One region of the Bradyrhizobium genomosp. III genome, then DNA from elsewhere that is predicted to be linked to it. Evidence: predicted binding sites of a transcription regulator. Region 1 holds the regulator's gene; each other region holds the start of a gene.
The links. Region 1 encodes LexA, which represses DNA repair genes until DNA is damaged. Its sites were predicted from a motif close to TGTTCNNNNTGTGTTCNG; they were not measured.
Positions count from the first base shown of each region.

Region 2: IC66_RS0112145 (putative DNA modification/repair radical SAM protein) is a predicted target of LexA. The motif match lies at 2,451-2,468, and genes of this name have one in related genera.
Region 3: IC66_RS0138915 (DUF3072 domain-containing protein) is a predicted target of LexA. The motif match lies at 5,577-5,594, and genes of this name have one in related genera.

Region 1 covers NZ_AJQF01000336.1:26,792-34,320, forward strand. Annotated here, with positions in the region: gene IC66_RS0127130 (glutamine--tRNA ligase/YqeY domain fusion protein) at 1-344, shown strand, start outside; gene IC66_RS0127135 (SgcJ/EcaC family oxidoreductase) at 352-738, shown strand; gene IC66_RS0127140 (DUF2171 domain-containing protein) at 941-1,174, shown strand; gene IC66_RS0127145 (ComEC/Rec2 family competence protein) at 1,267-3,543, shown strand; gene IC66_RS0127150 (GAF domain-containing protein) at 3,553-4,494, opposite strand; gene IC66_RS47195 (hypothetical protein) at 4,711-5,145, opposite strand; gene lexA (transcriptional repressor LexA) at 5,708-6,409, opposite strand; gene IC66_RS0127165 (molybdopterin molybdotransferase MoeA) at 6,586-7,529, opposite strand, start outside.
Region 2 covers NZ_AJQF01000143.1:8,171-15,699, reverse strand. Annotated here, with positions in the region: partial or broken gene IC66_RS0112160 (error-prone DNA polymerase) at 1-108, opposite strand, end outside; gene IC66_RS0112155 (Y-family DNA polymerase) at 105-1,700, opposite strand; gene IC66_RS0112150 (ImuA family protein) at 1,597-2,385, opposite strand; gene IC66_RS0112145 (putative DNA modification/repair radical SAM protein) at 2,549-3,784, shown strand; gene IC66_RS0112140 (UdgX family uracil-DNA binding protein) at 3,784-5,226, shown strand; gene IC66_RS0112135 (inorganic phosphate transporter) at 5,325-6,953, shown strand; gene IC66_RS0112130 (M20 aminoacylase family protein) at 7,103-7,529, opposite strand, start outside.
Region 3 covers NZ_AJQF01000502.1:8,662-16,190, reverse strand. Annotated here, with positions in the region: partial or broken gene IC66_RS0138950 (HAMP domain-containing protein) at 1-2,396, shown strand, start outside; gene IC66_RS0138945 (HWE histidine kinase domain-containing protein) at 2,411-3,898, shown strand; gene IC66_RS0138940 (hypothetical protein) at 3,996-4,217, opposite strand; gene IC66_RS0138935 (hypothetical protein) at 4,360-4,617, shown strand; gene IC66_RS0138930 (hypothetical protein) at 4,713-4,961, shown strand; gene IC66_RS0138925 (hypothetical protein) at 5,068-5,274, opposite strand; gene IC66_RS0138920 (hypothetical protein) at 5,294-5,515, opposite strand; gene IC66_RS0138915 (DUF3072 domain-containing protein) at 5,631-5,825, shown strand; gene IC66_RS0138910 (DUF6496 domain-containing protein) at 5,905-6,207, shown strand; gene IC66_RS0138905 (hypothetical protein) at 6,221-6,583, opposite strand; gene IC66_RS0138900 (Do family serine endopeptidase) at 6,860-7,529, opposite strand, start outside.

The DNA of each region.
Region 1 (7,529 bases):
CCAAGGGCGGCAACGCGCCCGACGGCCGCAAGGTCAAGGCGACGATGCATTGGCTGCCGGCGGCGGCGTCGGTGCCCGCGGAGATCCGCATCTACAACCAGCTGTTCGCCAATCCGAGCCCGGACGCCCAAAACTTCGCGGCCGATCTCAATCCGAACTCGCTGGAGATCCTCAGCGACGCTCGGATCGAGGCATCGGTCGCAGCGAGCAATTCGACCGAGCCGATGCAGTTCGAGCGGCAGGGCTATTTCGTCCGCGACAAGGACTCGACGCCGGGCAAGCCGGTGTTCTCCCGCACCATCGGCCTGCGCGACACCTTCGCGAAGGAAGTCGCAAAAGGGTGATGCGCATATGAGCAACGAAGCCGACGCCATCGTTTCCGCCATCATCGCGAAATGGTGCGCCGGCTTCGCGACGCTCGACGCCGCCGCGCTCTCGTCGCTCTATGCGAAAAACGCGTTCTTCTTCGGTTCGAACCCGAAACTCTATCGGGGCAGGGACGGTGTTGCCGATTACTTCAACGGCCTGCCGCGCTGGCGCAAGCCGAGCGCCGTATTCTCCGACGTGAACGCAGCGCAGGCCGGCCCCGATCTGATCAACATGGCCGCGACCATCTCGTTCGACCTCGCCGGCGAGCGCCCTGATCTCGTCGTCAAGATGAGCTGGGTCATCGTCCGCGAGGACGGCGACTGGAAGATCGTCAATCACCACGCTTCGGCGAAGGCGCCGCTGATCTGATTGGCGCTCTTCATCAGTTTGTCATTCCGGGATGGCCCGAAGGGCCAGGCCCGGAATCCATAACCCCAGCTTGTGGTTATGGATTCTCCGATGCGCAATTGCGCATCATAGCTCGCGCCAAGTGGCGCGCCCCGGAATGGCAGCAGAATACGAACCGAAGCTCTCTCCGCGCGTTGAGGTGGCTCCAACCAAGGATCCCACCATGCAGAACATTGCAGAGCATATGGAAGTCATCGGCGCCGACGGCGTTCATGTCGGCACGGTCGACAAGGTCGAAGGCAATCGCATCAAGCTGACCAAGAAGGACAGCGGCGAGGGCAGCCACAAGGGCCACCATCATTTCATCGACAAGGGCCTCGTCGCCGGTGTCGAGGGTAACAAGGTGCGGCTGTCGGCCAAGGCGGATGTCGCCGTGACGATGGAAGAGGAAAAGTAGGGGGAGTCCCTTCGTTCTCGATTTGTACCGCTATTCGCGCGGCCGCACGTTCCGGTAGCCTTGGCGACAATCGCGTCGCGTAGGGTGCAGGGATGGCGGAGCCGGGCCGGCCAGCACGGTCCCAGGGTATAGCCGGGACGTGGCCGGTCGGTCGTGCTGCGCAGGCGGGCGGCTTGGTGCCGGCGGGCTTTGGCGCCTGGTCGGGAATCGTCGAGACGCTGCGTGAATGGGCCCGCGCGGAGGCCGGCGCCGGGCGACTGTTGCCGTGGGTGCCTGTCGCCTTTGGCGGTGGCATCGCACTCTATTTTGCCGCCGATCATGAGCCGGTGCTGTGGGTCGTTGCTGCGACGGCGATCGCGCTCACGTTTGGCGCGGTGCTGTTGCGGCGGAGCCGGCTGTTTGCGCCTGCGATCATGATTGCGGCGGTCGCTTCCGGCTTTGCCGTGGCAACCTGGAAGACGGCGCGCATCGCCCACCCCGTGCTGGCCAAGCCGCTCTATTCAGTGTCGCTGTCGGGTTTCGTCGAGGCCCGCGATATCCGCGAGCGAACCGATCGTTTCGTGCTGCGCGTCACGGCCATGGAGGCGCAGCGCAGCGAGGTCAAGCTGGAACGCGTCCGCCTGTCGGTGCGCAAGGGCACTGCGCCCGAGGTCGGCAGCTTCGTGCAGCTCAAGGCGCGGCTGATGCCGCCGCTCTCGCCGGTGCGCCCCGGCAGCTACGATTTTTCGCGCGACATGTTCTTTCAGGGCATCGGCGCCTCCGGCTTCGTGATGGGCGCGATCACGGCTTCAGTCCCGCCCGATGCCGGCGGCCTGCGGCTGCGTTATGGCGCCTTCATGCAGGGCCTGCGCGATGCGATCGACGCCCGCATCCGCGCCACGCTCGAGGGCGACAACCGCGCGATCGCGACAGCGCTGCTCACCGGGCGGCGCGATGCGATTTCCACGCCGGTCAACGACGCGATGTTCATCTCGGGGCTCGGCCATGTGTTGTCGATCTCCGGCTATCACATGGCGGTCGTCGCCGGCGTCGTCTTCTTCGCGGTGCGCGCACTGCTGGCCTTGATCCCGGGACTGGCGGCCGGCTTTGCCATCAAGAAATGGTCGGCGGCCGCAGCGCTGGTGGCGGCTGCGTTCTATCTGCTCTTGTCTGGCGCGGAGGTCGCGACGCAACGTTCGTTCTTCATGACGGCGGTGGTGCTGATCGCCGTGATGGTCGATCGCCGCGCCATCACCTTCCGTACGCTCGCGGTGGCGGCGCTGATCGTGCTCGCGGTCGCGCCGGAAGCGCTTGTGCATCCGAGTTTCCAGATGTCCTTTGCCGCGACGCTCGGTCTCGTCGCGCTGGTACAGATCGGCATGCCGAACCTGTTTGCCTCACCCGATCATTCGGCGACCGCGCGCGTCGCGATGTGGGGCGGCCGCGAGATCGCGATGCTATTCCTGGCCTCGCTGATCGCCGGGCTTGCGACCACGCCCTACGCCGCCTTCCACTTCCACCGCGTCACGCCCTACGGCGTGCTCGCCAATCTCGGTGCGATGCCGGTGGTCTCGGCGCTGGTGATGCCGGCGGGGCTGCTGGGATTGCTCGCAGCGCCGTTCGGGCTCGACGGCGTGTTCTGGTGGCTGATGGGGATCGGCATCGACTGGATGGTCACGGTCTCGCGCTGGGTGGCGGCATTGCCGGGCGCGGTCGGCCGCATCCCGGCGTTCGGCATCGCGCCGCTGATCGCAGCGAGCCTGGGGGTCATCGTGATGGGCCTGTTGCGCACGCCGTTGCGCTGGGGCGGTGCCGTCGTGCTGCTGGTTTCCATCGGCTGGGGGCTGTCGGTGCGGCAGCCCGATATCCTGATTGCCGGGGACGGCGCGAGCGTCGCGGTGCGGGGCGGGGACGGGCGTTTGCATCTGATCAGGGCAGGCAAGGACAATTTCGTGCTGAGGGAGTGGTTGGCTGCCGACGCCGATCCGCGCGATGCCGGCAGTAGCGCGCTGGCGAGCGGCATATCGTGCGACGAGTCGGGCTGCGTAACGCCGCTCGCAGACGGACGGCTGGTCGCGCTGGCCTCGCGCATCGACGCGTTGGCGGACGATTGCAACCGGGCTGCACTGGTGGTGACGTCGAGGCCCGCGCCGCACGATTGTGCGGCGATGGTGGTGGATCGGCAGCGGCTCGCTCGCCAGGGCGCGCTGGCATTGACCCAGCGTGGCGACGGCTTTTCGGTTCAGGCGGTGAGGGCAAGAGGCACGAACCGCCCGTGGTTACCGGCCGGTGCGGGCGAAGGTGACTTCGACGGCAGCCTTGCGCAGAAGGCGGCTCCCCGCAGCCGCGACGCAACGCCATCGGAGACCGACTTGCAGGCCGACGATTGACGCCATCGATTACAGATACCAGGCCAGCACGGCTTCGAGCTTTGCCTTGCCGATGACCGGCAGGGCCACCATTCGGCTCAGCCCGGCTGCGCAGGCCTCAGAGCCCGCGATCGAGCCGTCATGAGTGAGATCGTCGTTGAGCGCGGGCATGCCGGCGGCCCAGGCGCCGCCGATGCTGCCTTCGCCTCTGGCAATGGAATTGGCGGCATAGCGGGCGGCAAGGTCGGTCTGCGCGCTGCAATCGCCGGCGCGAAAGACCAGCGCCGAACGGGCCTCGTTCGGGACCCAGATCTCGAAGCGTCGCGCAATCGGCGTTGCCTGCGCGGAGAGGAAAGTCAGGACCCAGGTTTGGTCGGTGCCGGTTCGGTAGGGCACGCCGACACCCAGATTGATCCCGACCTTGGCTGCGTCCTCCCAGCGCAGGAAGCTCTTGGCGTCGTGCAGGTCCTTGATGATCAGCGGCAGGCCCGCCTTCCAGGTGCGTCCGGGAAGTCCGAAGCCGCGAGGAAATTTAGTGTGGCGCGAGTTGAATTCGAACATGTCCGCCGCGCCGTAATAGCCGTCGACGAGGCCCATCTCGTGGGAGAGATCAGGATCGTTGTGCCAGAGTTCGATCGCGCCGACATGCGCCTCGTCGTCGCCGCAGAACAGCACCATCACGGCTTGCAGAAATTCGCCTGCAAACACCGGCACCGCCACGCCGCAGGTGAGGCCGGCGGCGACGGCCTGATCGGTCCGCTTGAAATAGGAGTTGGCGAATTTCGTGAGGATGACGGGATGGCCGCAGGCCCAGGTCTTGCCTGGAAGCCCCTCGTCATATCCGAAGTGCAGCTCTTCGCTGACGGCCTTGAACGCGGACAGCCCTTCATCGTAAAGGCCGCCGCCGAATTCCAGCCGCATGCGCGTCCGGTCAGGCACCCAGAGTTCAACAACGCGAATAAAGGTTTTCATCGAGCGTGTCCGCCGCCTCAAACCACGACAGCATCGGTCATTTGGCTGCGGAGCGGAGGTTCAAAATTCAGGCAGGACGGCCCAAACTTCGTGCGGCGACGAGGTGCGGCGGCGCTCGCCGATCGAATTTCGTGAAACACAAACCCACCGGGCTCGCCGGCATCGGCCGGCGACGGCATTTCAATCCTGGCCCCGGACCCGCCGGGCCGGAGGGCGTCAGCCGATCGGCAGTCGCGTGACCGTCGGGCGACTGTCGGCGATGATCTGCGGCTTGTGCTCGCGCTCGCCGATCGGCTGGGTCACCGGCAGTTGCAGCACGGTTGCGCGCTGGCCCTCGACGAGCTGCGTCACCAGCACGGATTTGCCGTCCGGGAATTCGATCGCATCATGATGGCGATCGGGAATGTGCGGATCGATCTTGCCGAACTTGCCGACGCGGGAGTTGACGGTGCGCGTCCAGATCCAGCGGTTGTCGTAACGGACGTTATCGGCGAAGGCGAGCTCCGTTCCCGGCAGCAGGCAGACCGCGACGGAGAGATCGGCTTCGGAGGCGAAGCCGCGCGTCGAGGTGCCGCGGAATGTTGTCGTGACGATCGTCTCGCCGACTTCTGCGGGGCGCGTCGCGACGGCATGCAGGCTGTAGTCACACATCGGGTGCTCCTCTATGCAGAGATAGCGACCCGCACCCCTTTTGGAGGCGCAGGCCCCTACCAGAGTGGAAGCACGTGACGGTCTGCTTGGTTGTAGGCAAATCTGCGGCTGGGATCCGCGAGCCCCGATCACATTATCTTTTCCATCTTTTCCGAATTCGATAGGAACAAAGTCGGCTTCCGTGCATTTGGCAGGCGCGCGTCAACGACCGGCGAAACCAGCCAGCCCGAGTATCGTCAGCTCGGCTGCGTGCGCGCTGCATTGCGGTCGTTGCGGATTTTCTGGATCACGGCCGTGTCCTAGCCGACATGATGATGCGACCAGCGTTGCTGCGGCTGCGCTCAAACGATCCGGCGCATTTGGGCTGTCCCCCTCGAACTCGAAAGGCCGCGAAGCGATGTTGCTTCCCGCGGCCTGCCGAGGATGTCGCGAAAAGGGGGAGGGGCCGGACAATCTGTGCAGAACCAGAAAGACTATCCAGCCGGAGCGGACCATCATCCGCTCCAATCTCTGATCGGCGATGCCGACCGAAGGCGCGCGCGAGGCGCTGAAGACTCCGGTATCAGTACTTGCGGTAAAGCCCGATCAGCTTGCCCTGAATCTTCACGCGGTTCGGCGGCAGGATGCGCACCTCGTAAGCGGCATTGGCGGGCTCCAGCGCGATCGAGGCGCCGCGGCGGCGGAAGCGCTTGAGCGTGGCTTCCTCGTCGTCGATCAGCGCCACCACGATGTCGCCGGTATCGGCGCTCTCGTTGCGCTGGATCAGCGCCATGTCGCCGTCGAGGATGCCGGCCTCGACCATGGAATCGCCGCGCACTTCGAGCGCGTAATGCTCGCCGGAGCCGAGCATGTCCGGCGGCACGCTGATGGTGTGGCTGCGGGTCTGCAACGCCTCGATGGGGGTGCCGGCCGCGATGCGGCCCATCACGGGCACCGCAACGGGCCGCTCGCCCTCGTCCGCGGACGGGCTGGAGCTCGCGCGTAGCTTGCCGAGATTGCCCTCGATGACGCTTGGCGTGAAGCCGCGTCGGTTGCCGGCGGCAGCTTGGAGCTCCGGCAGCTTGATCACTTCGATGGCCCGGGCGCGGTTGGGCAGCCGGCGGATGAAGCCGCGCTCCTCGAGTGCGGTGATCAGGCGGTGGATGCCTGACTTCGAGCGCAGGTCGAGCGCATCCTTCATCTCGTCGAAGGACGGCGGCACGCCGCTTTCCTTCAAGCGTTCGCTGATGAACCGCAGAAGCTCGTATTGTTTGCGCGTTAACATCTCGACCAAAGTCCCCCGGTTGATGTCGTTCGATTCCGAGACGATGAGTTCAGCGATAAGCCGCTACATCCTCGAAACAAATCATGAACGGACACTATATGTTCGATACATGTTCCGCAACTGCTTAATTTACCGTGAACAGAGCGAAACTCGCGGAATGCGTGTGGCCGCGCAGTTCAGACGGGGAGCCGCAGCACTTCGCAGGGGCTGCCGGCCTCGGCCTTTGGCGCAAACGGTGCGCGCACGAGAAGTACCTGTGCTGCAGCAAGATTCGCAAGCAGAGAGGAGTCTTGATGGCTGACGGGAAGGGCGACGAGCGTGCCGTCGTCGCGCGGCTCCAGGCGCGCGCGCAGATAATCCTCGCGCTGGTCATTGGCGCCGAGATCGCGGCCCAGCACGGCGCGCTCGCGATGGTGATGAATCACCGAACGGCCCGACAGCGCGCGAATCAACGGCACCATGAACAGGAAGGCGCACACGTAGGACGACACGGGATTGCCGGGCAGGCCAATGACGCCCATCGTCCCTAAGCGTCCGTGCATCATCGGCTTGCCGGGCCGCATCGCGATCTTCCAGAACGCCAACGCGATGCCTTCGTCCTTCAGCGCCTGCTGGACCAGATCGTGGTCGCCGACCGATGCGCCCCCGGTCGTGACCAGGACGTCGGCGCCGCTTTCGCGCGCGCGGCGGATGCCGGCGGTGGTGGCCTCCAGCGTATCGGCGGCAACACCGAGGTCGATGGTCTCGGCGCCCTCGCTGCGGGCGAGCGCGTGCAGGGCATAGCCGTTGGAATAGACGATCTGGCCGTGCCCGGGCGTCGAGCCCGGCATCACCAGTTCATCGCCGGTGGCGAGGATCGCGACCTTCGGACGACGGCAGACGGCGAGTTGCGGGTGATTCATTCCAGCGGCGAGGGCGAGATCGCGCTCTGTCAGACGGGTTCCCTTGCGCAGGAGGACGTCACCCTCGCGGAAATCAACGCCGGCGGGGCGGATGTGCCGACCCACGATCGCGGCTTCCTTGATCGTTATGTGCTTGCCCTCGGCGATCGTGTCCTCCTGGATCACGACTGCGTCGGCGCCGTCGGGAACGACGCCGCCGGTGAAGATCCGCACGGCTT
Region 2 (7,529 bases), on a different contig from region 1:
AATGCCGAGCTTGCTCGCCTGATGCACATAGGCGCGCGGATCCGAGCCGCCGCGCAGGAAGGAGAAATTGGTGGTGATGCCGATCTCGGCATAAGCGGGGCTATTCATGCGAAGAGACCGTGCACATACCAGCCGGGAGAAGCAGGTTCGCCGTCGCCGTCGAACACCTCCCCCTCGTAAAGTCCGTCGCGAAAAATCCAGAAGCGCAGGCCCTCGGCATCCTCGATGCGAAAGTAATCCCGGGTCAGCTGCTTGCCGTCCTGCCGCCACCATTCCATCGCGATACGCTCGGGTCCTTCCACCCGCACCACGGCATGCAGCGCTCGGCGCCAGGTGAACTGATGCGGCGGACCATCCGGCACGGCCGCGAACGGCACCTTGATCGGCTCCGGCTTGTCGAACAGCCTTAAGGGACGCAGCGGCGGCTCGCTTTCGGTCCGTGCCGGCCATTCGGCCTGCATGGCGGCGGCGAGATGATGCTGCGCCGGGGCGGCCAGCACCGCACATTCGGGGATATGGGTATCCTCAGGCAGGTGCACGACGACGCGCTTTCCGCCGATGCGCGCGGCAATGCGGTCGATCAGGGCGGCAAGCTCGTCATTGTCGTGGACATGGGCGTCGAGATCGCGCTGCTCCTGCACCACGATCTCGGTGCGGCTCGCCGACAGGCGCACCATGTCGAAGCCAAAACCGGGATCGAGGGGATCGGCGAGCGCATCGAGACGCTCGCGGAACAGCCGGTCGATCACCGCGCTTCGCGTCACCGGACGTCCGGTCTCGACCATGATCGCGCGCACCACGCCGTCGGTGCGGAAGAACGCGGCTTCCAGCCGGCGCGCGCCCTTGCCCTGCTTCTCCATGGAGGCAATCAGCGTGTCCGCCAGCCGCGACAGCGTCATCGCGATCATGGTGTCGGTCGCGATCGGCTCGGCGAAACGCTTCTCCACGATATAATCAGGCAGCGGTTTTCGCGGATTGATCGGCGCATCGCCCTGCCCCAGCGCATGCGCCAGCAGCGTGGAGAACCGCGCTCCGAACCGCGCCGTGATCTCGCTCGGCGAGCGCGTGGCGACGTCGCCGATGGTCTTGAGGCCGGCGCGGCGCAGGCCGGTGGTGATGGCCTCACCCGCACCGAGCGCGGACACCGGAAACCGGCTGATCGCCTCCGCCTCGCCGCCATCGGCAACGATGGTGCCCATGGTCTGCCGCGTCAGCGTGCGCGCGCAGACCGAGGTGCCGGCGATTGCCGCGCTGACGGCAAAGCCTTGTCGGCCGAGCGCCCGAACCAGCGCTTGCAACAGCACAGCCTCGCCGCCGAACAGATGCGCACAGCCGGTGATGTCGAGGAACAGCCCGTGCGGCGGATCGAGCGCGACCAGCGGCGTGAAGCGGTCGCACCAGTCGGCGATGTCGCTAAGCGTCTTCGCATCGGCCGCGACATCGGCATCGAACACGCGCAAATCCGGGCACATCGCCCGCGCATTGGCGAGCGGCTGACCTACGTACAGGCCGAGACGCTCGGCAGCCTCGTCCAGCGCATGGATCACCAGCGCATTGTTGTCCTTGATGACGACGATGCTCGGCTCATTATTGGTTTTACCCAGCCCGGAGCTGTTGAAGAACCGCTGGATCCGGTCGATGGGCAGGCGTGGCAGCCACAGGCTGAGAATACGTCGACGGTTCACTGAACTGGCACTCATCACAATTCCATTCCATGATCCACCGGCCGCAGGGGCCATGACGATTACGCAAGAGTTCGGCATCGAAGCGCGGCGCGCCCCATGCGTCCCACACCGACCCCGGCGGCGAATGCGCCGCGCGCAGCATCCACCTGGTCTCCGCGGTCGAAGGCAGCGGCTGCGCCGCCATCCGCAGCATCAGGCCGGTGACGCCGGAGCCTTGCGCGGCCAGCGTCAGCTTGCGGCTCGCCACGAGATCGAACTGCCTGGTTTCGCCCCAGAGCTCGAGCACGACGGCGCCCAGCGCATCGCAGGCGAGCGCATCGGCCGAGGTACGCAGCGCGCTCTCGACATCGGCGGCGCGCACCATCACCACGCGGCGCGGATCGAGGCCGAGCTCGGCGAGCCCGCTCATCGACAGCGCACCGGCCTCTATCTCTGAAAAATCCTGCCGTACCCACAGCAGCGGCCGCTGCGCCGAGACGCGCCCGGCAAGCCCCATGACGAAGCCGGTCGCGGCCGTCCCCTGAGACCCAGTGCAAAACACCTCGTGGATCGCCGCGCGCGCGAGCCCGCCCTTCAGCGCGTTGTCGGCTTCGCTGTGACCGAGCGCGACGCGATCGTGCGGATGCACGACCGTCGCCGTCTCGATGCGCTCGATCTGGCCGCGCAAGGTCGCAAGCGCGCTTGTCCGTGCGCCGCTCATGCTCGCCGCTCCTTCAGGGGTGATTGCCGATGGCTCTCAAAAAGAGAACCAGCGGCTGGCTCATTTGTTCATGATATGTTCTAATATAAAGCTAACGGCGCGTAGAGAGTCAATCGAATTGGCGCGCAAGCGGATTCATGAGCTGAATCAAAGGGATTCCAAGATGGACGTACAACGCAAGCTGGAAATCCTGGCGGACGCCGCCAAATACGACGCGTCCTGCGCCTCCAGCGGCACGGAGAAGCGGGATTCCAGCGACGGCAAGGGCATGGGGTCGACCGCACCCGGCATGGGCATCTGCCATTCCTATGCGCCGGATGGACGCTGCATCTCGCTGCTCAAGGTGCTGCTGACCAACGCCTGCAATTACGATTGCCTCTATTGCGTCAACCGCGCCTCCTCGAACGTGCCGCGCGCCCGCTTCACCATCGACGAATTGGTCAAGCTGACGCTCGACTTCTACCGGCGCAATTACATCGAGGGCCTGTTTCTCTCCTCCGGCATCATCCGCAACCCCGACTACACCATGGAGCAAGTGGTGAGCGTCGCGCGAAAGCTGCGCGAGGAGCATCACTTCCGCGGCTATATCCATCTCAAGACCATTCCCGAGGCCGACGATGCGCTGATCGCGGAAGCCGGCAAATATGCCGATCGTCTCTCCATCAACATCGAGATGCCCGAGGAAACGAGCCTGCAGCAATTCGCGCCGGAGAAGGACGTGCGCGCGATCCGCCGCACCATGGGCCGGCTGCGGCTGAAGCTGGACGAGGCCGAGGAAGGCCGCAGCGCGAAGACCAAGGCAAAGCCGCAGCGCTTCGCGCCGGCGGGCCAAAGCACGCAGATGATCGTCGGTGCTGATGCAGCCTCCGACCACACCATTCTCCACACCAGCGCCAATCTCTACGGCGCCTACCGTCTGCGGCGCGTCTACTACTCCGCCTTCAGCCCGATCCCCGACGCCAGCCGCGCCTTGCCTCTGGTGCAGCCGCCGCTGCTGCGCGAGCACCGGCTCTACCAGGCCGACTGGCTGATGCGGTTCTACGGTTTCGACGTTGCGGAGATCGTCGACGACAGCGCGATGCTGCCGCTCGACATCGATCCGAAGCTGGCCTGGGCGCTGCGTCATCGCGACCGCTTCCCGCTCGACGTCAACCGCGCCAGCCGCGAGGAGCTGCTGCGCGTGCCGGGCTTCGGCACCAAGGCGGTCGAGCGCATCATTGCAACACGGCGCACCACCACGATCCGCCTCGCCGATCTCGCCCGCCTGCACGTGCCCCGCAACAAGGCGCTGCCGTTCATCGTCCTCAGCGATCACCGGCCCTCGCCGCACCGTCTTGATGCGGCCGGGCTGATCGAGCGGTTCAAGCCGAAAGCAACGCAACTGGGATTTGGCTTCTGATGCAGTACATCACCCTCGACACCGAAACCGATTTCGACGGCTGGCGCAAAGCCGCGCGCAGCCTCGTGCTTCATCACGTGCAGCCCACCGATGTCACCTGGACCGTGCAGGGCGGCGAGGCGGAGTTGTTCGCGCCGCAAGCGCCGTCTCCGATCCTCGAGGCGAACGAAGGCACCTTCAACGTATCAGGCAAATTCGTCGAGCTAGCCCAGGCCGCAATCCTGCACCGCGATATCCAGCGCTTTGCGATCCTCTATCGCCTGCTCTGGCGGCTGAAGGACAACCACGATCTCATCGAGGTCGCGACCGACCCTGACGTCGCGCAGGTCACGGCGATGGCTCGCGCGGTCCATCGCGACGAGCACAAGATGCACGCCTTCGTCCGCTTCCGCGAGATCGGACGCGAGCGCGCAGCGCATTACGTCGCCTGGTTCGAGCCGGAGCATCACATCGTCGAGCTCGCCGCCCCGTTCTTCGCAAAACGCTTTGCCGACATGCCCTGGTCGATCCTGACGCCTGACCTCTGCGCACATTGGGACGGCCACGCGCTCGCGTTCACGCCGGGCGTCAGCAAGAGCGAAGCACCGCGCGAAGACCGGCTGGAGGAGACCTGGCGGCGCTATTACGCCAGCATCTTCAATCCGGCCCGGCTCAAGGTGAAGGCGATGCAGGCCGAGATGCCGAAGAAATATTGGAGGAACCTGCCCGAGGCCTCGATCATTAAGCCCTTGATCGAGGACGCCGAACGCATGACCGGCGCCATGATCGCCAATGCCGCAACCGATCCGCACAAGCCTCAGAAGCGGCCGGAGGCTCCGATGAAACGCAAGCCAGCTGCCGACGATCTCGAAGCGCTCCGCGCGGAGGCCGCGCATTGCCGCGCCTGCCATCTCTACAAGGACGCGACCCAGACCGTGTTCGGCGAGGGCCCGAGATCCGCCAACATCATGCTGGTCGGCGAGCAGCCCGGCGACAAGGAAGACCTCGCCGGCCATCCCTTCGTCGGCCCGGCCGGCCAGATGCTCGACCGTGCGCTGGAGGAGGCCGGTGTCGACCGCAAGAAGGTCTATGTCACCAACGCAGTGAAGCACTTCAAATTCGTGCCGCGCGGAAAGATCCGCCTGCACCAGAAGCCGAATACGCCGGAGATCAAAGCGTGCCGGCAATGGTTCGAACGGGAAGTTTCGGCAATCCAGCCTGATCTGATCGTGGCGATGGGCGCCACCGCCGCGCAAAGCGTGTTCGGCAAGATCACTCCGATCGGCAAGACCCGCGGCCGGCTCATCGACCTTCCCGACGGACGCAAGGCTTTGGTGACGGTGCACCCGTCCTATCTGCTGCGGCTGCCCGATCCGGAAGCCAAGGTTCTGGAATATCAGCGCTTTGTCGACGATTTGAAGATCGTGGCCGGCTTGCAGAAGAAAGCCGCGCGGGCCGCCTAAATATTGGCAGGAAAACGGTTTTCAACCGCCGCTTGTCATCCAGCCTTCAAATCCATCGCGGACAATACCCTTACTTCAAAGTTAAGGGGCGTCCAGACATGACCGATGTTGCATTCGACCGCGCGGTAGCCGATCCCGCGCCGATCCAGCCGGCCTCGCGGCCAAATCTCGACAAGGGCTTCAATCCGCTGACGATGATCCTGTTCTTCGGCATCCTCGCCGCGGGGCTGCTGTTCGTCGCCTACAGCATCTATGTCGACGTCAACGCGACCGGCGCACGCGTGACGAGCTACCTGCCCTACATCCTGTTGTTCGTCGCGCTCCTGATCGCGCTCGGCTTCGAATTCGTCAACGGCTTCCACGACACCGCCAATGCGGTGGCGACCGTGATCTACACCCATTCGCTGCCGGCCGAAGTCGCGGTGATGTGGTCGGGCTTCTTCAACTTCCTCGGCGTGCTCATGTCCTCCGGCGCGGTCGCCTTCGGCATCGTCTCGCTGCTGCCGGTCGAGCTGATCCTGCAGGTCGGCTCCAGCGCCGGCTTCGCGATGGTGTTCGCGCTGCTGATCGCCGCGATCCTGTGGAATCTCGGCACCTGGTTCTTCGGCCTGCCCGCCTCCTCCTCGCACACGCTGATCGGCTCGATCATCGGCGTCGGCGTCGCCAACGCCGTCATGCGCGGCCGCGACGGCACCTCGGGCGTGGACTGGACCAAGGCGACCGAGATCGGCTACGCGCTGCTGCTGTCGCCGCTGTTCGGCTTCATCTGCGCCGCGACGCTGCTGCTGCTGCTCAAGTTCATCGTGCGCAACCCGGCCCTGTATGCTGCGCCCGAAGGCAACAAGGCGCCGCCGCTCTGGATCCGCGGCCTGCTGATCGCGACCTGCACCGGCGTCAGCTTCGCGCACGGTTCGAACGACGGCCAGAAGGGCATGGGCCTGATCATGCTGATCCTGATCGGTACCGTGCCGACCGCCTACGCGCTCAACCGCGCACTGCCGGAATCCCAGGTCGCCCAGTTCCAGAAGGTCTCGGATGCCGCCTCCAAGGTGATCGCGGCCAAGGGTGCCGGTCACTCGATCATCGGCGATCCCCGTCCTGCGGTGACCCAGTACATCACCTCGCACCACATCAGCGAAGGCACCTACCCCTCGCTGTCGGTGCTGGTGAAGGATGTCGGCGACCAGGTCGCGAAATACGGCTCGCTCAACAAGGTGCCGGCGGAAGTGGTCGGCAACACCCGTAACGACATGTACCTGACCTCGGAAGCGATTCGCTTCCTGATGAAGGACAAGGAAAACGACCTCAACAAGGAAGAGGTCGCGACCTTGAACGCCTACAAGGGCGGGCTCGACAGCGCCACGAAGTTCATCCCGACCTGGGTGAAGGTCGCCGTCGCCATCGCGCTCGGCCTCGGCACCATGATCGGCTGGAAGCGCATCGTGATCACGGTCGGCGAGAAGATCGGCAAGAGCCATTTGACCTACGCACAAGGCGCCTCGGCCGAGCTGGTGGCCGCCGCTACGATCGGCGCCGCCGACGTGTTCGGCCTGCCGGTTTCGACCACGCATGTGCTGTCGTCGGGCGTCGCCGGCACCATGGCGGCCAACGGCTCGGGCTTGCAAATGGCGACCATCCGCAATTTGCTGATGGCCTGGGTGCTGACGCTGCCCTGCGCGATCATGCTGTCGGCCACGCTCTACGTGATCTTCTCGCGGATGTTCTGAGAAGAACGACACTCATCAACGCGAATGGCCGGGCTTGTCCCGGCCATTTGCATTCCAGGTTGTCATTCCGGGGCGGTCCGCAGGACCGAACCCGGAATCTCGAGATCCCGGGTTCACCTCTGCGAGGCGCCCCGGGATGACGTCGGTAGTCACGCCGCCAGCGATTCCTCGACCAGCTTGACCCAGTAGGACGTGCCGAACACGATCGCCTCGTCGTTGAAATTGTAGGCAGGGTGATGCAGGCCGGCGCTGTCGCCGTTGCCGCAGAAGATGAAGGCGCCGGGGCGTGCTTCCAGCATATAGGCGAAATCCTCGCCGCCCATCAGCGGCGGCATCTCGTGCACATTGGCATCGCCGGCAACCTGCTTTGCAATGCGTCGCGCCACCTCGGTCTCCGCGGCGTGGTTGTTCACCACAGGGTAATTGCGCTGGTAGCGCAGGTCGATCTTGGCGCCGGTGATCTGCGCGACGCCCGCCACCACCTCATGCACGCGCTTCTCGACCAGCTTGCGCACCTCGGGCGAGAGCGTGCGGATGGTGCCCTTCAGTGTCGCGGTCTGCGGAATGACGTTGCGG
Region 3 (7,529 bases), on a different contig from region 1:
TCGTCGTGCTGCCGGTGCTGTTCGAGGGCCAGGTCAAGGCCGTGATCGAGCTCGCCTCGCTCGTCTCCTTCACGACCTCGCAGATGACCTTCCTGGAGCAGCTCACCGACTCCATCGGCATCGTGCTCAATTCGATCGAAGCGACGATGCAGACCGAAGGCCTGCTCAAGCAGTCGCAGCAGCTTGCCGGCGAGCTCCAGACCCAGCAGCGCGAATTGCAACAGACCAACGACCAGCTCGAGCAGAAGGCGCAGCAGCTCGCCGAGCGCAACGTCGAGGTCGAACGCAAGAACCAGGAGATCGAGCAGGCCCGCCGCGCGCTGGAGGAAAAGGCGACCGAGCTTGCGCTGACCTCGAAGTACAAGTCCGAATTCCTCGCCAATATGAGCCACGAGCTGCGCACGCCGCTGAACTCGATCCTGATCCTGGGGCAGCAGCTCACCGACAATCCGGACGGCAACCTCTCGGCCAAGCAGGTCGAATTCGCCCGCACCATCCACGGCGCCGGCACCGATCTGCTCAATCTCATCAGCGACATCCTGGATCTATCCAAGATCGAATCCGGCACGGTGACGGTCGACGCCGAGGAAATCCTCACCGCGAACCTGCTGGAGACCGTCGGACGGCCGTTCCGGCACGAGGCGGACAACCGCAATCTCTCGTTCAAGATCGACGTCGATCCGAACCTCCCACGCAGCATCGTCACCGACTCCAAGCGCCTGCAACAGGTCCTGAAAAACCTGCTCTCCAACGCTTTCAAGTTCACCGCCGAAGGCGAGGTGCGCCTGAATGTCACCGCCGCGGTCAGCGGCTGGGGAACCGATCATCCGGTGCTGAATTCCGCGCCGGCGGTGATCGCGCTCGAAGTGTCCGACACCGGCATCGGCATTCCCGTGGAGAAACAGAAGCTGATCTTCGAGGCGTTCCAGCAGGCCGATGCCGGCACCAGCCGGAAATATGGCGGCACCGGCCTTGGGCTTGCGATCAGTCGCGAATTGGCAAGCCTGCTCGGCGGCGAAATTCATCTGCGCAGCTCGCCGGGCAAGGGCTCGTCGTTCACGCTGTATCTGCCGCTCAAATATTCCGGTCCGACGCTCGCACCGCGCGCCGCACCCGCGCCGCAGCAAAACAATCAGCCGCCTGCGCTGCAGCCCGCCGCCGCGCCGGAGCAGCAGCGCGTCATCGAGCAGCTTCCCGACGACCGGCTCAACCTCGAGCCTGGCGACAGCATCCTTCTGATCGTCGAGGACGACCCGCATTACGCGCGTGTACTGGTCGACCTTGCGCGCGACAAGGGATTCAAGGTCCTGGTCGCCGCCCGCGGTGCGGAGGCGCTGGAGCTTGCCAAGCAATACCAGCCGAGAGCAGTCTCGCTCGACGTGTTCCTGCCCGATATGCTCGGCTGGACCGTGCTGAGCCAGCTCAAGCACAATCCGCTGACCCGCCACATCCCCGTGCAGATCATCACGCTCGACGAGGACCGCCAGCATGCGCTGGCGCGTGGCGCGTTCTCCTTCGTCAACAAGCCGACGACGACCGAGGGCGTCTCGGCCGCGCTGACGCAGATCAAGGAGTATGCACGGCCGCGGCGCAAGCGGCTCCTGATCGTCGAGGACAACGAGGCGGAACAGCTTTCGATCCGCGAGCTGCTGCACCACGACGACATCGAGATCGTGACGACGGACACCGGCGCCGGCGCGCTCTCGACGCTGCGGGAGGTGCCCTGCGATTGCGTGGTGCTCGACCTCAGGCTGCCCGACATGAGCGGTTTCGAGGTGCTGGACCAGATCCGCAACGACGAGGCGCTGTCCAACGTCCCGGTCGTCGTCTTCACCGGCCGCGAGCTTTCGGCGGAGGAGGATGCGGAACTCCACACCATGGCGCGCAGCATCGTGGTCAAGGGCGTGGAATCGCCGGAGCGCCTGCTCGACGAGACCGCACTGTTCCTGCACCGCGTGATCACGGAGCTTCCGGTCGAGAAGCAGCGCATGCTGGAGAAGCTGAACAGTTCCGACGAGGATTTGATCGGCAAGACCGCGCTGCTCGTCGACGACGACGCCCGCAACATCTTCGCGCTGTCGAGCGTGCTGGAACGGCGCGGCATGAAGGTGCTGACCGCCACGACCGGCCGTGAAGCCGTCACCCTGGTCGAATCCAATCCGGAGATCGCCATCGTTCTGATGGACATCATGATGCCGCAGATGGATGGCTACCAGACCATCGGCGTCATTCGCGAAAACCAGGCCTTCGCCCGCCTTCCGATCATCGCGCTGACCGCCAAGGCGATGAAGGGTGACCGGGAAAAATGCCTGGAGGCCGGCGCGTCCGACTATCTCGCCAAACCCGTCAACACCGATCAATTGCTGCTTGCGATCCGCATGTGGCTGCACCGATGAGTTTGGATCCGCGAATGGACCACGAAAAGGTCAACATCCTCCTCGTCGACGACCAGCCGGCCAAGCTGCTCGCCTATGAGGTGATCCTGAAGGAACTCGGCGAGAACCTCGTGGTCGCTTCGTCCGGACGCGAGGCGCTGGAGGTGCTGCTCAAGACCGAGATCGCGGTGATCCTGGTCGACGTCTGCATGCCCGAGCTCGACGGCTTCGAGCTTGCCGCGATGATCCGCGAGCATCCGCGCTTCCAGAAGACCGCGATGATCTTCATCTCCGCCATCCAGGTCAGCGACATCGACCGGCTGCGCGGCTACGAGATGGGTGCGGTCGACTACGTGCCGGTCCCGGTCGTGCCGGAGGTGCTGCGGGCCAAGATCAAGGTGTTTGCCGAGCTCTACCGCAAGACCCGCGAGCTGGAACGGCTGAATCAGGAGCTCGAGGATCGCGTCCGCGCACGCACGGCGGAACTGGAGAACTCCACCGCGAAGCTGCGCGAAAGCGAGCAGCGGCGCAGCATGGCCATCGCCGCCGGCAAGATGGGTTCCTGGGATTGGGACTGGATCAGCGGCGACTGGATGTGGGACGAGGGACAATATCGCATCTTTGGCGTCGGCCCGGAGAGCTTCGAGGTCAATCCGGCCAACGTCCAGGCGCTGTTGCATCCCGACGACGTCGATCAGTTGCGCAAGGCGATCGCCGAATTCAACAAGGGCACGCGTGCCTATGAGACCGAGTTCCGCATTGTGCGGCCCGACGGCGAGGTGCGCTGGTGCGTCGGCACGGCGGCCGCGACGGTCGACGACAGCGGTCGCGTCGTGCGCGTGAGCGGTGTCACCGTGGACATCACCGAACGCAAGCGAGCCGAGGAACGGCAGAATTTGCTGGCGCGGGAAGTCGATCACCGCGCCAAGAATGCGCTGGCGCTGGCGCAGTCGATCGTCCGCCTCACCCGCGCCGACGAGGTCAAGGCCTATGTCAGCGCCGTCGAAGGACGCATCAATGCGCTGGCGCGCGTGCACACCATCCTGTCGCTGTCGAGCTGGCAGGGCGCGGAGCTCTCCAAGCTGATCGACGAGGAGCTTGCGCCCTACTCGCTCGGCGGCCAGATCATATTGGCGGGTCCGGAGGTCCAGTTGCTGCCGGCGACGGCCCAGACGCTGGCGCTCGCGCTGCACGAGCTCTTCACCAACTCGGCCAAGTATGGCGCACTCTCGACCAGGTCGGGACGGCTCACGATCGGCTGGCAGGTCGAGGACCAGCTGCTGACGCTGAGCTGGGAGGAATCCGGCGGTCCGCTCGTCATGACGCCGAAATCGCGCGGCTTCGGCACGCGGAGCCTGCTTGCGAGCGTCGAGTCCCAGCTCGGTGGACAGGCGCAATTCGATTGGCGAGCCGAAGGACTGTTGTGCCGCCTCAAGGTGCCGCTGACACGCAAGACGGCGACGGCCGCCCCCGGAAAATTCGACGCCCCCAGCTCAGCCGAATTGCAACGCGCCTCGGGCTAAAGCGCGATGCGATCAGGATGAAGCGTCATCGCGCTTTGGTTTGTTGTTTGAGCATGATCTTTTCGGAAAACCGCTGCGCACTTTTCCGGATCATGCTTTAGCCCGACGCCGCCATCCTGGTTTGCCGCGGCGGCCGCGCTTCCTCGGGGAGGCGTCCTTCGAGCCAGGCTTCCGTCTGAGCGAGGTCGCGTAGCGCCCTCGCGTAGCGGCGGGCCGCACTTCGCTCCGCACCGCGCGGCAGTTTGCGGGCCTTGCGCAGCATGTCCGCAGCCGCGTTGCGATAGGCCAGCGAGCGGTAAAGAAAGACAACCTTACCCATATCGAATGTTCCCGTTTTGCTGACGCTCATCCTCGCAGGCCCGGCATGAACGTCGGATGAAGCCGGTGATGACAATTCCTTCATGCGTTTGGAACCGGCGAATATGGCCCGCGTTTGCATGTCAGTTCGGGATGCGGTTCCCATGCGCGCAAAAAAGTCGTCGGACCTGATCTCTCCCACCGGCCTCATCAAGCTGATGACGCATGCGATGATGGGCGCAGCCCTCGGCCTCGCCTTCAGCCTCACGCTGATCCTGTCCAATCCCGCCGTCGCCAAGCTGCTCGATCACGGCGGAAGCCAGGCCGCAATCATCTTCGCCCTGACATTGGTGACGACGTTCGCGATCGGCGCGACACTCACCGGCGTCGTGTTCATCCTCGCAGAGGACAAGCAATCTTGAAGCGTGCGTGCGGCCCGGCAGATGCGTTTGTCGGGAACTCCTTCGGCAAATGGCGGTTGGCTGCCTGCGTCAATTTAACTCAGGGAGTTCCCCGCATGACAACGGCAAAACTCGTTCTCACCGCAATTTTGGCCACCGGCCTCGCCGCCGCGCCGCTCGCCGCACAGGCCAAGTCGCACAAGGCCAAACACGGATCATCGATGTCGTCCTCGCAGACCACGGGCGCCAACACCAAGGCCTCGAAGGGCGCGGATCCTTCCGGCCAGGGCGGCTCCGGTCCCGGCTCGGACCAGGGCGGCACCATGACGAACAAGAGCAGCAAGGGCATGAGCAATACCAAGTGAGCTCAGGCCGACATGACATCAAAAGCCCCGCGGCGACGCGGGGCTTTTTTTCTTGATGCGGGATCGGCAATCGAGCGCCACATCGTCGAGCGCCGGCGTCAGCTCGTTACGGGCGACGCGTTTCAGAGTTGAGCGGGCGGCTCGCAGCATTCGTCTTCACGAGTTGCTCGAGCTGCGCCCGCTTGCGTCCGATCAGAAGTTGGGCCGCAGCATCGTCGAGCCCCGCACGCTGCAATTGCCGGATGGCCGAGCCCAATTCGAGAATCTCGGCGCGCAACCTCAAGATCCGGTAAGTGTCCGGGTCCTCCTCCACGGCGCCCCCCCAAAAGGTGTCAGCGCCGCGTGCTCGCGCGCTCGGGACCGACGGCTGTCTTCACTAGACGAAGGCGCACCCGGTCGCGAACGTCAGGCAGGACATCGCCGCCGCCAGCAGCCTTCCATTCGCCGATCAGCAAATTGACCTTCCGGCGCAAATCCATCTGCGCCAGGGCTTGCTGGACGCAATCGCGGTCGCCGTTGATGAGATACCGCACGGAGGCCTCGACGCCGGCCATCTCAACCCTCAAGGCGCTGATTTTACGTCGAATTTCATTAATTCTGTTGTCCATGGCTTGTTAGAACAAAATAAGAACATATAGTCAAGTCACGATTTCAGGACGGAGAAGCGACATGCAGGTTCAGGGCAAATACGACGCCAGGGTTTTCCTCGCCGAGCAGATGACACGGACGCAGGGGCTGAGGTTGAAACGGCTAAGCGAAGAAGCGTATCAGCCCGCGCAATATGCGCGCGATCTGTCCTTCAGCGAGGCCGCACGTCGTATCCAGGTGCTGGAAGCCGAGATCGAGCTGGCGAATTCCTTCTAGGCTGCGCCTGGAACACTGTCCGCGTCCTTCGGAACCATGCCCGTGTCGAATGGTTCTCCCCGGCCAAGGGAGAACATGCATGGCACGCAAGGCAAAGAAGCGCAGCTACTCGCGCAACGCCGGCAGCGATGTCGAGAGCGAGATGCGCCGCTACAAGAAGGGCACCGCCAAGAGCGGTCGCAAAGGCCGTGGCGGACGTGTGAAGAGTCGCAAGCAGGCGATCGCGATCGGACTGTCGAAGGCACGCAAGAAGGGGAAGAAGGTCCCGAAGAAGGCCGCCAAGAAGACCTCCAAGAAGACGTCCAAGAAGACCTCCAAGAAGAGGACGACCAAGAAGAGGACAACCAAGAAATCGTCGAAGCGCAAATCCAGCAAGCGCTGACCGTTGGCCTGTGTCAGATCATGCTGCCCGGCATGAAGCAGCGGATCGAAACGCCGAACGCGGTCTTCACCGGCCACACCATGGTGCGGCCGGCGCGGTTCGGCTCGGTGATGACGGCTTCGTCCGGTACCTCGATCCACTCGCCGTCGAGACGCACGCGATAATGCCCGTTATGCGACTCCCAGTCGGGATCGGCGACGGCAAAACCATCCGCATCCGAACAGCACGGACCAAGGTGGCTGCGCAGGCTGTCGAACCATGGCTTCAGGGGTGAGTCCGCGTAGCGGCCGTCGTCCCGCCCGAGAGCGTTTCCGCCCCAGAGCACGAATGGCGCCACGAGTAGCGCCCTCCTCAGCGAGAGCTTCAATCGATCCATGTCGGCACCGATCAAATGCGAACCAGCGGCCAGTTCCGGAAACCGGCGGCAAGTTCGAAGTTCCACGCTTGCAACTGGTCCCGGTGGCATCGTTGCCGCCGGCGACCTGCACGAGTCGGAACTTTGATGAGCGAACACGGCTTTTTCGGACGAACCGCGTCATCGTCGCTGCCGTTAACGAGAATGTTATCGATCGCCTCCCGGGAGTCCTGAAGGCGAACGAAAAAGGCGGCCTCGAGGGCCGCCTTTCTTGATCCATGCCGATCGGCGTTCGCCTCAGGCGAGTGGTACCGCGACGAAGCGGGTCGCCTGCGCGCTTCTGACCTGCAACAGCACGCTGCGCTTGCGGGACGATTTGGCCTGCGCCAACTCCGAGCGGACGTCGCCGACATTGGCGACGGCCTTGCCGCCGACGTTGAGGATGACGTCGCCGGTCTGGATGCCCCGCTGCGCCGCCGGCCCTTGCGGATCGACTTCGGTGACGACAACGCCCTTCTGGCCAGCGCCCTGGACGTCACCGGCCGGAGCCAAAGCAAGACCGAGGCGCGGCGTGCCGGAGCCCGGCTGGTCCTTGCCAACATCGGCCTTGGCCTGCCGTTCGTTCGGCAGTTCGCCGAGCGCGAGCGTCACCGTTTTGCTGTCGCCTTTGTGGAAGACGTCGAGCTTCACTGAGCTGCCAGGCGCAAGAGTCGCGATCGTGCGGGCGAGGTCGCGGGAGTCCTTGATCGCGGTGCCGTTGACGGCGGTGATGACATCGCCCGCCTCGATGCCGGCCTTGGCCGCCGGGCTGCCATCCTGCGGACTGTCGACGATCGCACCGCGCGCCTCCTTCAGTCCGAGGCTGTCGGCAATCTCGGCGGTGACCGGCTGCACTTGCACGCCGAGCCAGCCACGGGTCACCGCGCCCTTGTCCTTCAGCTGCGCGACGACGAGCTTTGCGGTCGAG